DNA from 4 places in the Paenibacillus sp. RC73 genome. Region 1 is predicted to be linked to each of the others. Evidence: riboswitches for the same ligand, from Rfam matches in the RefSeq annotation. Region 1 holds a riboswitch; each other region holds the start of a gene.
The links. A riboswitch is a leader RNA that binds a small molecule or an ion and turns the genes downstream of it on or off. The one in region 1 is predicted to bind thiamine pyrophosphate.
Positions count from the first base shown of each region.

Region 2: another riboswitch for thiamine pyrophosphate. It lies ahead of ABH897_RS23865 (ABC transporter substrate-binding protein); the one in region 1 lies ahead of ABH897_RS26485 (thiamine phosphate synthase).
Region 3: another riboswitch for thiamine pyrophosphate. It lies ahead of thiC (phosphomethylpyrimidine synthase ThiC); the one in region 1 lies ahead of ABH897_RS26485 (thiamine phosphate synthase).
Region 4: another riboswitch for thiamine pyrophosphate. It lies ahead of thiM (hydroxyethylthiazole kinase); the one in region 1 lies ahead of ABH897_RS26485 (thiamine phosphate synthase).

Region 1 is NZ_JBIYCV010000020.1:21,827-25,038, forward strand. Features, by position in the region: gene thiO (glycine oxidase ThiO) at 1-1,069, opposite strand, end outside; gene ABH897_RS26485 (thiamine phosphate synthase) at 1,134-1,748, opposite strand; TPP riboswitch at 2,030-2,138, opposite strand; gene ABH897_RS26490 (ABC-F family ATP-binding cassette domain-containing protein) at 2,227-3,212, opposite strand, start outside.
Region 2 is NZ_JBIYCV010000013.1:71,725-74,936, reverse strand. Features, by position in the region: gene ABH897_RS23875 (bifunctional 2',3'-cyclic-nucleotide 2'-phosphodiesterase/3'-nucleotidase) at 1-316, opposite strand, end outside; gene ABH897_RS23870 (pyridoxamine 5'-phosphate oxidase family protein) at 539-973, opposite strand; TPP riboswitch at 1,239-1,348, shown strand; gene ABH897_RS23865 (ABC transporter substrate-binding protein) at 1,549-2,595, shown strand; gene ABH897_RS23860 (MTH1187 family thiamine-binding protein) at 2,995-3,212, shown strand, end outside.
Region 3 is NZ_JBIYCV010000006.1:46,657-49,868, reverse strand. Features, by position in the region: gene ABH897_RS15475 (alpha/beta hydrolase) at 1-131, opposite strand, end outside; gene ABH897_RS15470 (IclR family transcriptional regulator) at 431-1,174, shown strand; TPP riboswitch at 1,282-1,394, shown strand; gene thiC (phosphomethylpyrimidine synthase ThiC) at 1,578-3,212, shown strand, end outside.
Region 4 is NZ_JBIYCV010000005.1:238,055-241,266, forward strand. Features, by position in the region: gene ABH897_RS14215 (fibronectin type III domain-containing protein) at 1-512, opposite strand, end outside; gene thiM (hydroxyethylthiazole kinase) at 807-1,613, opposite strand; TPP riboswitch at 1,677-1,786, opposite strand; gene ABH897_RS14225 (right-handed parallel beta-helix repeat-containing protein) at 1,880-3,052, shown strand.

The DNA of each region.
Region 1 (3,212 bases):
CTGCTATCGCACGCCCGGTAGCTTCACTCAGCAACACACCGTTCCGGTAATGCCCGACCGCGGCATATACTCCTTCTACGCCGGGAACAGGCCCAATACAAGGACGCCCCGCCACTGCCTGCGGACGCAAGCCCGCCCAAGTGCATATAAAAGAAGCTTCACGGACGCGAGGCAACCAGGCAGAAGCACGGGCCAGCAGCCCCTCCAGGCTTCCAATGCTCACCTCTTTGTCAAACTGATGCGGCAGACTCGTCGCTCCAATCCAAAGCTCGTTGTTCCGCTTGGGCACTAAGTAAATATCATCGGCGTAAAGGGTATATTCCAACGGATGTTCCTTCAAGGAGACTGAAACAGCCTCACCCTTGACCGGATAAAGCGGATATTCAAAACCGACCTGCTCCAGCAGTCTCATACTATCCAAGCCTCCAGCAATAATGACCTGATCACAGGAAAAAAAGCCACTGTCTGTTTGTACGCCGCAAACTCGCCCATGCTGTACTACAAGTTGCTCCGCCTGTGTACCAGAGCATATTGTTGCTCCCAGTACGACAGCTGCCCCCGTATAAGCACGACAAAGCTGGGCAGGAGAAATCTGTGTCTCCTTTGATCGGTATATAGCCCCGATCACTTGACCATCCAAACCTGGAATTCGGCGAGCCAATTCTCTGGCATCCCACCACACAGGATGATCAACCTCTTGCGCAATAGCCGCATTCCAGCGTTTTTGCCCCTCTGCTTCCGAACGGAAGGGAGTCACAAATCCTTCTGTACGGAATTCCACCGAAACACCAGACAAACGCTCTAGGTCACGAACCAGCTCGGGAAATGCATCCCGGCTTGTGCGAGCGAACTGTGCCAATTCAGGGTCGGTGAATTCTTCACTCTCTGCTGCCAGCATCCCAACCGCAGCCCCTGAGGCTCCCCCGCCCGGAATGAATCGTTCCACCAATATCGTACTGCGACCCTCCTTGGCCACATGATAAGCAATGGAACTACCGATGACACCTCCACCAATCACCAAGCATTCAGCGTGTCCAATAGCTTGTACCTCTGTTTTTATCTCTGGCATATGTTCCATCTCTCCTCTCCACTAACGATTCTGCTTGCAGCGATCTCCTACTTTCATTTCACCACTACATGCTGTGCACTACCCGATCCACCATTCGCTTGTACGCCATCGCAGCCGCAACGGGGGACTCAGCCTCCCAGATGCCGGACATCACCGCAATTCCGCTTGCACCCGCAGTATACAGCTCGTGAATATGGCGTGGTTGTATGCCGCCTAGAGCAATCACAGGAATGTTCAGCAGCCTGCATATGCGCTCAAGCTGTGCTATACCTCGCGGAGTAACACCAGGCTTGCAGTGAGTCTCATACACATGGCCATAGAGTACATAATGCGCTCCTGCCCGTTCGGCAGCCTGTGCCTCCTCCAAGGAATGCACCGACACCCCACAGCGCATATCCTCTGAAAGTAAGCTTTTGACAGCTGCAACAGGTAATCCGTTAGCCGGTAGCTGGATAGCTCCAACGGAGGTAAGCAAAGCAACATCCACCCGGTCATTTACTGCAATTTGCTGTAAAGGAACTCCTCGATTCACCATACTGCGGGTTAAAGCAAGCAATTCAGATGCGCCCTTCTGCTTCAAGCGCACGTGTACATAATGAACATACGGATGAATAGCAGCAGCCACTTGGGCAGTATGTGCATGTGCACTAAAATCGCCTTCCATCGTAATTACGTGCAATTCGATCTTATTCTCACCTCACAATGGACTAAATGGTTGTAAGCTGACCCTGTATCTTTACAGTCTCATATCGTGCTATACGTTATGGACTAACCACGTTTACCAGCAAAAAAATGAAGGGGTACGGTATATGAATACGAATATATGAACAAGAACGAAAACGCAAAAAAACCACTTCCCGAAGGAAGTGGTTTAACGTACGTCCAATAACCAAACGGATCATTATATCCGTATACGTATATCGTCCCACATACAAACAAAGTAATAAATTCGTTACCTCGTTTGTACGGCGCTCACTTCCCTACGCTGGCATAACCCAGATCAGGTGCAAAGGGTCCGAAATCCGTTTATTCCGTCTCAGCCGCATGGGCGGCTCCCCTAGTGTAACTATTTTATTGTATCAGCTAAAGATAGCTTAGCATAATTTCCTAATCCTGCAAACCCTGCTTCTTGTGAAGCTTGGTACAGAACTGGATATTTAGTTGACTTTACTTGTCCATTCTTCCACATTCCACGTTTTGGTTACCCAATCCTCATAAAAGTCCGGTTCGTGAGATACGAGCAGCACCGTTCCTTTGTATTCCTTCAAGGCACGTTTCAACTCATCCTTTGCTTTGATGTCCAAGTGATTGGTAGGCTCATCGAAAAGCACCCAATTGCTTTCCCGCATTAGCAGTTTGCATAGGCGGACTTTGGCCTGCTCACCACCACTGAGCGCGGATAGCGGACGGGTGATATGCTCATTTTTCAAACCGCAACGCGCCAAATGCGCCCGTACTTCATGCTGGTTCAAGTGCGGGAATTCATTCCACACATCCTCAATCGGTGTAACTTTCTCTGCTCGTACCTCTTGCTCAAAATAAGCTGGCTGCAAGAAATCCCCTTGATAGGTCTTGCCGCTGATCGGCGGAATTTTTCCCAGAATGGTTTTGAGCAATGTCGATTTACCGACACCATTGTAGCCCACAATCGCAATTTTATCGCCGCGTTCAATCGTCATGGACATTTTAGGCAACAGGGCATGGGTGTAGCCAATTTCAAAATCAATACCCTCAAACACCGTTTTCCCACTCGCACGTGCTTCTTTAAATTGGAATGTTGGCTTAGCCGCTTCTTCCGGTTTATCGATGCGCTCGATTCGATCAAGCTGCTTCTCACGACTCTTCGCCCGACCTGACGTAGAGGCGCGCGCCTTATTGCGTTGAATGAAATCTTCCTGTTTCTTAATAAAATCCTGCTGCTTCTCATAAGCTTCAATATGCTGGCTTTTGTTCAGGTCTGCCATTTCAAGGAACTTTTCATAGTTGGCTGAATAACGGGTCAGCTTGGCAAATTCAAGATGATAGATGACATTAACGACCTGATTCATAAACTCAGTATCATGAGAAATAAGAATAAACGCATATGGATAATCCTTCAGATAACGTGTAAGCCATTCAATATGCTCTACATCCAAATAGTTGG
Region 2 (3,212 bases), on a different contig from region 1:
CCATATAATCACCCAGTGGATTGCCCTGCAACAAGTCGCCGTTATCGAACAACAGGCTGTTTCTCGTTTCACTGCGCGCCTGCTGGATCAGTCCAGCTGTGTTAATCAAGCCATATTCGTTCGTTTCCTTGTCCGCATAGTAATCGTAATTCATCAAGGCCGCATGAATATCCGTTGTTTCCATGATCCGCAAATTCACTGTACCGCTATCCTTGGATTCGCTGGCAGCCCAAGACGGAGCGGCTGAAAACACCAGCATGTTACAGGCAACGACTGCTGCTGTAAGCCCTCTAAACCATTTTTTATGAAATATCAAAATATATCCCTCCTCATTAAGATGTAGGCCTCATACACATACTTTTGCACATATATGTAAGCTTTGAGCCCACCATTCCTATTTTAATCCAACGCCGGACAAAAGAGTAGTCATTTACTCCATTTATTTATGAAAAAATAATTAATTTTCCGCAAACATAAAAACCAGCAAACCTCCCAAATAACTCGGAGAATTGCTGGTTTCCTCATATTCTATCCAATTCTATTTCTCCCACACCTGACGTCCGGTTTGCTTACCCACATACTCAATACGAGTCGGATTCACATCCAGAATGACATAATCGGGGTCATCCGGGCCAGAAAACCATTCCTTCAACGAATCATTCCACACTTGTTTGCGGAGTCCCTCGTCAGCCGTTACCCGGACAGTAGCCTCAACCTCCACGACTTCCTTCGTACCGCCAACCTCATAGCCCAGCAGCAGATAAGCGTTTGGATTATCCTTCAGCTCTTCCACCTTATGTGTTTTGCGATCTGTCGCGAGATGAATGTTCAGCCCTTCGTTAAAAAGAGCCATATAGCGCACCTTCGGCTTGCCGCCTTCTACTGTACCCAACGAGCAAAATTTGTTGTTATCCAAAGCCTTTACAATGGCTTGTTCCAGTTGGCTGCGATCCAATGTTTCCGTTTTACCCACGGTACAACAACTCCTTTTCGCAAATTAGAATTCCTGTGAATGCCCATGCCATGATCCGACACCAGCTCATCAAACCATACCTGCGGCAGTTCTGTAAAACAACATCAACCGATGGGATCATGGTCATTTTCAGAACAAAGCTCACAGTAAAAGTGTACCCTAGCGTACAGCAAATGAACCGTCACTTCTTCCCCAATGCTGGACAGACCCGCCTTCTAGGCATATAATCGTCGTAGTAAACCCGAATTGAATAACCCATTCGACTATACAATGCCAGGGGTGCTGGAATCGGCCGGCTGAGAGTGTGTCCCAAGACACTGACCCTTACAACCTGATCTGGGTAATGCCAGCGTAGGAATGCTTAAGCAAGATGCGCCCCTTTTTTCTTATTACGGCGGGCCATCCCTTACTTTGGTATATACAAGCGCAAGCGTCCCGGAACATCGGGGCGCTTTTTTTGTTGAAGATGATGTTGTTGGAACAGATAGCGTCCGGCAGAAGTTATTTTTGTAAAATGGGAAACATAAGCTGTCTGATCCGACGGATTACGGGTAATAAAAGGAGAGAACACAACGATGAAGCGCATGAAAATGTTAAGCCTAGGGCTGATCAGTCTGTGGCTCATGACCCTGACTCTGACCGCCTGCGGCGGAGGCTCCCCCTCTGCACCACAAGGCGCGGCTCCTGCCGCCAATACCCAAGCGACCTCCCCGACCAAGGGACTCAAGGATGTTAAAGTCGTGCTCGACTGGACGCCAAATACGAATCATACGGGACTCTATGTCGCCAAGGACAAAGGATTTTACGAAAAAGCAGGCTTGAATGTCCAGATCGTTCAGCCCGGTTCGGGCGGAGCCGATCAAATGGTTGCTTCCAATGCTGTACCTTTTGGTATCAGTTATCAGGAGGGAGTCACACAAGCTCGTACGCAAGGGGTACCGCTCGTATCCATCGCTGCGGTCATTCAGCATAATACATCAGGCTTCGCAGCCCCGGTTGACCGCGGGATTAAGAGCCCGAAGGATTTTGAAGGTAAAAAATACGGCGGCTGGGGTTCGCCCGTAGAAGAAGCGGTCATGAAATCCATCATGGACGCAGACAAGAGCGATGTAAGCAAGGTGAAGATCATCAACATGGGTAATGCCGATTATTTTACAGCCGTGAAGCGGGATATCGACTTTGCCTGGATTTTCTACGCATGGACCGGGATTGAAGCCCAACTACGGGGTGAACCACTGGATATGCTGTATGTAAAAGATTATTCCAAAAGTCTGGATTACTATACACCCGTCATCGTGAGCAACGAACAGACCATTAAAAATGATCCCGAACTGGTCAAGGCCTTCATGGACGCGACCGCCCAAGGCTATGAATATACCATCGCTCACCCGGAAGAAGCCGCAGACATCTTGACCAAAGCGGTTCCGGAACTGGATAAAAAGCTGGTACTCGCCAGCCAAAAATGGCTAAGCCCGCGTTATCAGGACGATGCCGCCCAATGGGGCGTACAAAAAACGGAAGTATGGCAAAACTACTCCGACTGGATGTACGAACGCAAGCTGCTCAGCAAGCCTTTGGAAGTCGATAAAGCCTTCACAAACGACTTCCTGCCCAAGCGTTAATCTTGTAAATCGAACTTGAAAGTACCTTTGTGCCACTACGCAGTCGGTTGATGCTTCCGAAGCGAGCTTCCCTATGGAAGGCTTTTAAAGCGACCGCTAACGCTTGTACAGCACCATTCCGTCCACTTCGTTTTTATGTTCATTTTGCTTTTGTAAAAATGCCACACCAATAAAACCCAAAAATATGATGGTTTTAAGGTGGTTGGCAGCGCAGCGGTTCATTTGAATCTGGAGAAGCGCAGCGTTCGCCTTTGCCGTGGGATTCTTACCTTTTAAATTTATTCAATGAATCCCACGGCAACAGCGATCGTAAGATCAAATGAAACGCGGAGCGGTCTCACCCGCCTTAAACCACCATATTCCCCTAAAAACAATCCAATGAAGGACAGGTGAATTCACATGGCTAACACACTGCTCAGTATTCAAGTAATTCCTAAAACCCCCAATAACGAGGACTCTTACGTATATGTAGATACGGCAATTGAAGTTATTCAGCGCTCCGGTGTCAAACATCAGGTGAACCCATTGGATACGACCATGGAAGGCGAGCTGGACGAGCTGCTGAAGGTGGTTAAAGAAATGCACGAGGCACTGACGGAAGCAGGCAGTCCAAGCAT
Region 3 (3,212 bases), on a different contig from region 1:
AAAAATACGACCGACAGCAGCAAGGCAATAACGACATGCTTGATTCGCAGCAGCCGGGGGTTGATCAGTGGGGTGGACGGCTCATGGACAGCATGCTGTAGCTGAGAGCTGCGCTGGGATGTCGAAATCATGTAAGAGCCTCCTTATATAAAAATGAACTCCGTTTCATAGAATTCTAGGTACAATTCCACTTGAAAATGATAGTTTATGTCCGTATAGATACCTATTATCGTATGATGCGTGTTATCCAAAGTCAACGGCTGAACCGGAAAAGTAAAAATGATGCAAAGATTTGTCGATGTTTGTTCTCGTTCTGTAATATGGCTGTCACAAAAACATTGGTTTACAGTAGCCGCGACTATTCTATATAATTTATGTAACCATGTTTCATGGTGTGAAACGAATATGGAACAAAGAGGAGCGGTTCACAATGGAAGACCGTAAATTAACGGTTCGCGCCGTGGAGCGTGCGCTTGATATACTGATGTGTTTTACTGGAGATTCCGATCTGGGTCTAACAGAGATTGCTTCCAAAATTGGTTTACATAAAAGTACCGTTCATCGGCTGCTGACCACGCTGGAGGATCGGGGCTTTGTCGTTCGGAATCCCGCAACGGAAAAATACCGGCTCGGCATCCGGATATGGGAGCTATCCACCCATCTGTCGCAAAGCGACGAGCCGGCGATTCTATTACAGCCAGCGATGGAAGGATTGCGTGACCGTCTGGGCGAAACGGTCAGCCTATACCTGCGCGATGGCAGTATGCGTATCCGCATTCAGGCCGTGCAGAGCAATCAGGCGATCCGCCGCGTTGCGCCAGTGGGTGCAAGCATGCCGCTGGCTGTAGGAGCCTCCAGCAAGGTGCTGGCGGCCTTTATGCCGCAGCAGGAGCTGGAAGCCCTGCTAAGCGGGGATGAATGGCCGCCCTCGGTAGACCCGGAGGTCTATAAGGCTCAATTGCAGGATATTCGTGAGAAGGGCTATGCGACCAGCTATGAGGAGCGGGAGCCGGGCGCTGCTGCTGTGGCTGCGCCTATCGTGAATCGGAAGGGACAGGTCGCTGCGGCCTTGTCTGTATCCGGTCCGGTCAGCCGACTAGCGCCCGAGACGCTGCATGATTTTGCACCGATTTTGATCGAGGCGGCAAAGGAAATGGGGCTTATGCTTCCATAATCTTTGGAAAAAGGGACCAGAGAAGGGTTGCCAAAGCCGTAAATTTGAAGTAATCTGATGGGGATGGCGGGTTGTCAGTTATAGCCGCCTCATGCGAATAGAATTATCACATTTACTGGGGGAGCCTGTAATGCCGGGCTGAGATGGAATCGCACTAGATTTCGGACCCTTTGCACCTGATCTGGATCATACCAGCGTAGGGAAGTAATCGGCCATTGAAATGTATACGTAGCCGCTGTCTATGGCAATGCATCGGAGTATGATTCCGCGTGCGTAGCCGTCTGCATAGCTGTTTCGTTAGATTAGCCGGTTCCCTGGGGAACCGGCTTTTTTGCATAGATCAGCCAGCCTGGGGATGGTTCCGGATCGGTGTGTCATTTCATCGAAACGGGAGGAATGGACAATGAAACCGACAGAAACAGAAGGAACAGCAGGGAACGCAGTGGATGAACAGACAGGAGGGGTGAAGCCCTTTCCGGGGAGCCGCAAGGTATATATTCAAGGCTCGCGGCCGGACATTGCCGTACCGGAGCGTGAAATCGCCCTGCATCCCACACATACGCCACAGGGCACGGAGCATCATGAGCCGTTACGTGTGTACGATACGAGCGGTCCCATGACCGACGAAGCCTATCAGGTCGATATCCGTCAGGGCTTGCCTCCATTACGGCGGGCTTGGGCACTGGAACGGGGCGATGTGGAGGCTTACGAGGGGCGTGCCGTCAAGCCAGAGGATAACGGGTTGAAGCCCGGCTCCAAACGGGAGACGGCTGAATTTCCCGGCGTAACCAACCGTCCGCTCCGTGCGCGGCAAGGGCGTAGTGTAACGCAAATGCATTATGCGCGGCAAGGGATCATTACGCCCGAAATGGAATTTGCATCCATCCGCGAAGGGGTGGAACCTGAGTTTGTTCGACAGGAGTTGGCGGCTGGACGAGCTATTTTGCCTTCAAATATCAACCACCCGGAAAGTGAGCCGATGGTGATTGGGCGTCATTTTCACGTGAAGATTAATGCGAACATTGGTAATTCTGCGGTTACGTCCTCCATCGAGGAGGAAGTGGAGAAAATGACCTGGGCTGTACGCTGGGGCTCGGATACGGTCATGGACCTGTCCACAGGCCGTAACATCCATACGACACGTGAATGGATCATCCGTAACTCCCCTGTGCCGATTGGGACTGTACCACTGTATCAGGCGCTTGAAAAGGTGAACGGCGAAGCCGAGGCGCTAACGTGGGAGCTGTATCGTGACACGCTGATTGAGCAGGCGGAGCAGGGCGTGGACTATTTCACCATTCATGCGGGCGTGCTGCTGCGGTATATTCCGATGACGGCAAGTAGAATGACAGGAATTGTGTCCCGTGGAGGGTCGATTATGGCGGCATGGTGCCTTGCGCACCATCAGGAGAACTTTTTGTACACGCATTTTGAGGAAATATGCGAAATCATGAAAGCCTACGATGTGGCCTTTTCCCTCGGGGATGGTCTGCGTCCGGGTAGTATCTATGATGCGAATGATGAGGCACAGTTTGCTGAGCTGGATACGTTGGGTGAGTTAACGCAAATTGCCTGGAGGCACGACGTTCAGGTCATGATTGAAGGACCGGGACATGTCCCGATGCACAAAATCAAGGAGAATGTGGAACTGCAAATGGAAATTTGCAAGGAAGCTCCCTTTTATACACTGGGACCGCTCACGACGGATATTGCACCCGGATATGATCATATTACCTCGGCTATCGGGGCGGCAATGATCGGTTGGTTCGGGACGTCCATGCTATGCTATGTTACGCCGAAGGAGCATTTGGGCCTGCCGAACAAGGATGATGTCCGCGAGGGTGTCATTACCTACAAAATTGCGGCACATGCTGCCGATCTGGCAAAAGGCCATCCACGGGCGCAGCAGCGGGACGATGCTTTGTCCAAGGCACGCTTTGAATTCCGCTGGCGCGATCAGTTCAATCTTTCGCTCGACCCTGAGCGGGCTCTGTCCTACCATGATGAGACGCTGCCAGCAGAGGGAGCCAAGGAAGCA
Region 4 (3,212 bases), on a different contig from region 1:
GCTTGGTTCAGGTCAGCATCCTTCGGCAATATATAATTCACAGTAAAAGCGTTGTAACCCACATTCGTCGCTGTCAGCCCGCTTACCTCTCCTGGTGGTGTCTTATCTACAGGAGCATCAACGGAAGCTGTTTTAGTCTGTACTGTAGTACCTTGAGATTCATTACCACTCTTACCCACCGTCTTCACTCGGAAGGTATATGTCGTATTCGGCTGTAAGCCGCTCAGCGTATAAGAGTTACTTAGGATGTTATCTACATACACGTCGGTGCTGACACCGATCACCTTTACATGGTCAAAATTGATGTCCGACGGGTTGGTCCAAGACAAATTCACCCTTGTTGTATCTAACGGAACCGCTGTCAGATTGCTCACCTCTGCTGGTGCAATACTCAGAGCAGCGGATTGGCTCGCCACCGCATCCGTCCCTCCCCAGATACCATATCCCGTATTTAAAATCAGTGTAGCCGTTGCGAACGGAGCCATCCATTGGCGCAAGCGCTTCTTATTCATGATCTATGCTCTCCTTGATAACAATATGTATTTGTCTAACCAGTAAGCAAGCTTACAAAAATCCACTGCTGCAATACATAATTGGCAATATTTGGCATGAGCAGTAGGTGCCCATTTAATAGTTATCGGAATATTTATAGGAAATGTTTAGACTGATCGACTCCATTGAGTTGTACTTCCGTTCCCAGACTATCAGTACAAGCTCTTGCCCCAATAGAAGAACAAGGACTTGCATACATAAAAAACCGCGCCCAGCGCGGATACCAAAGATAATCGTATGATTTATGCTTGATTTCAGAATATCCGATCTAGCGGGCGCACCCTACCGTACTGGCGTACATCGTCCGGCGTTATAGCGAACAGCATATTAAGCAGCTCGATCTGAAAGCTTCCTGGTCCTTCCGTGCCTTTTCGTTCCGCTGCCATTTCAGCAGCAACACCATATACAGCAAGCGCTGCCATACCAGCAGTAAGCCTGTCGTTTTCGACAGCAGTGAAAGCGCCCAGTACCGAAGTTAATAGGCAACCAGCCCCGGTAACTTTGGTAAGCAGGCTATGGCCATTTTCAATGATCCACCCTATACGGCCGTCGGTAATGACGTCTTCTTTGCCGGTGATTGCAACAATGGTATTCAGTTGATGGGCTGCTTTGACTGCAAGTTGTGAAATATTCAAATCACCTGTTTCTCCAGCATCGACACCTTTAATCTGCATGTCTTCGCCAATGATTTGTGCAACTTCAGCAGCGTTACCACGAACAATATCCACCTTGACCCGATCCAGAATACGGAGGGAGGAGGCTGTGCGGAATGGAGTCGCTCCCGCACCCACGGGATCTAACAGCACGGGTACCCCATGTTCATTAGCCGATAAACCAGCCACAATCATAGACTCTACGAGTTCTTCATTTAACGTACCGATGTTAAGTACAAGCGCCCCTGCAATTCGGGCCATATCTGCGACTTCCTCTTTGGCGTATGCCATAACTGGTGAAGCGCCGAGCGCGAGCAGTCCGTTCGCCGTGAAATTGGTGACGACCACATTGGTTATATTGTGAATGAGCGGATTCGTATCCCGCATATTTTGTAGCAACAAAGCCATATTATCTAACACAAAAAACAACCTTCTTTCTTCAGGAACCTGTGAAAGGCTGTTGGCTTATACATATGTATACACTTATATCCCTACGCTGGCATTATCCAACAGGTTCACACGGTCTACGACGGCTTAGTCGTACTCTCAGCTTGCTTCCACAGGCTCCCGTTATATTTTTTTCTAATGTTACGGGTTCGTCGTACAAAAATCAACAGGTAATTGCCATAAAGACATGGATCGCAATATGTAGAAAACGTTTGGAGGTTTACTTTTTGGACAAATCTATCGCCTCCTCCCCGTCTGCTGTTGTAGCCGCTGATGGATCGGGTGACTACCTTTCTCTAATTGAAGCCTTAGCATCCAATGAAACAAATATTTTTGTGAAAAACGGTATTTACAATGTTTCTTCTACTGTGCTGATTCAAAATCATGCTACAAAAATACAGGGTGAATCCGTTGAACATACGATACTCCGTCAAACCGATCCTTCAAAGGACTTAATTACAATTAACGCCAATGATGTTTCAATTACCCGTTTAACCCTAGATTCATTAACTCACTCTGCTCAAGCAGCTCTTGTTATTGCATCCTCTAACCGTACCCGCATTGAAGGAAATAAAATTTTAGGTACTGCAAGTATTTTTGCCGTATACTTTGCTGGTCCAAAGGTGGCAGCAGGCGCAGAAACGATTGCAGCAGTAGAAGAAAATCATCTCGATAATGAAAATGTGTTTGAAAATAACACCGTATATTCTGATTTTATAGGGGATGGCATATCCTTTTCTCTTCAGAAAAATGGTAAAGTGCGCTATAACAATGTATTTGGCTCCTCGATCTCTTTTTATATGTGCCGTGATTCCGAAGTATTGGGCAATCTCATTAAGGATTCTCCTCTCTCCGGTATCTCTTACTCATTGCCCGCTTATAACAATCGCATTGAAAGGAACATCATCCTTCGTTCGATCAATTCAGGTATTCGTGTTTCCCGCAATTTAGAGCACCCTATTTCATTAAGCAGTCGATACCATGGATTAGAGATTGTTTATAATATTATCTTGGACACTCGCTTTTTTGGCATTGAACTGGATCAGCTCTCTGGCGGTATTAACGTGATGTTCAACACGATTGATCATCCTGATTTCTCGGGCATCCAGGTTTTGCGATGTTCTAAAATCAATATTTCCAGTAATAACATTTCTAATTTTGGAGCATGGAAAGGGCGTGGTAAAATTCGTGATTGGACGAGTGATTCGAACGGTATTTATCTGGAAACGGATGTTCAACAATCCAGCATTCATTTAAATGAAATCATATCCAATGGAAATGGGGATTTTGGCATTCGGGTTACGAAGGAAACTTCTCAAAATCGTGTTTATTTCAATCAAAATTTAGGCACTTATGTTCAGTATTCCTTATGTATAGAGGGCAATAATTTTTTGAAATAATATTGCCCTAAGAAAAATTTTATGCTTATACCGTTGTATCTGTCCACTCATTCATGCCACCGATCATATTAACCGCATGAAAACCTTTTTCGCCAAGTAATTCACATGCCAGCCCGCTGCGGTTTCCGCTTCTGCATACCATAATCTTTTCTTACTTCGG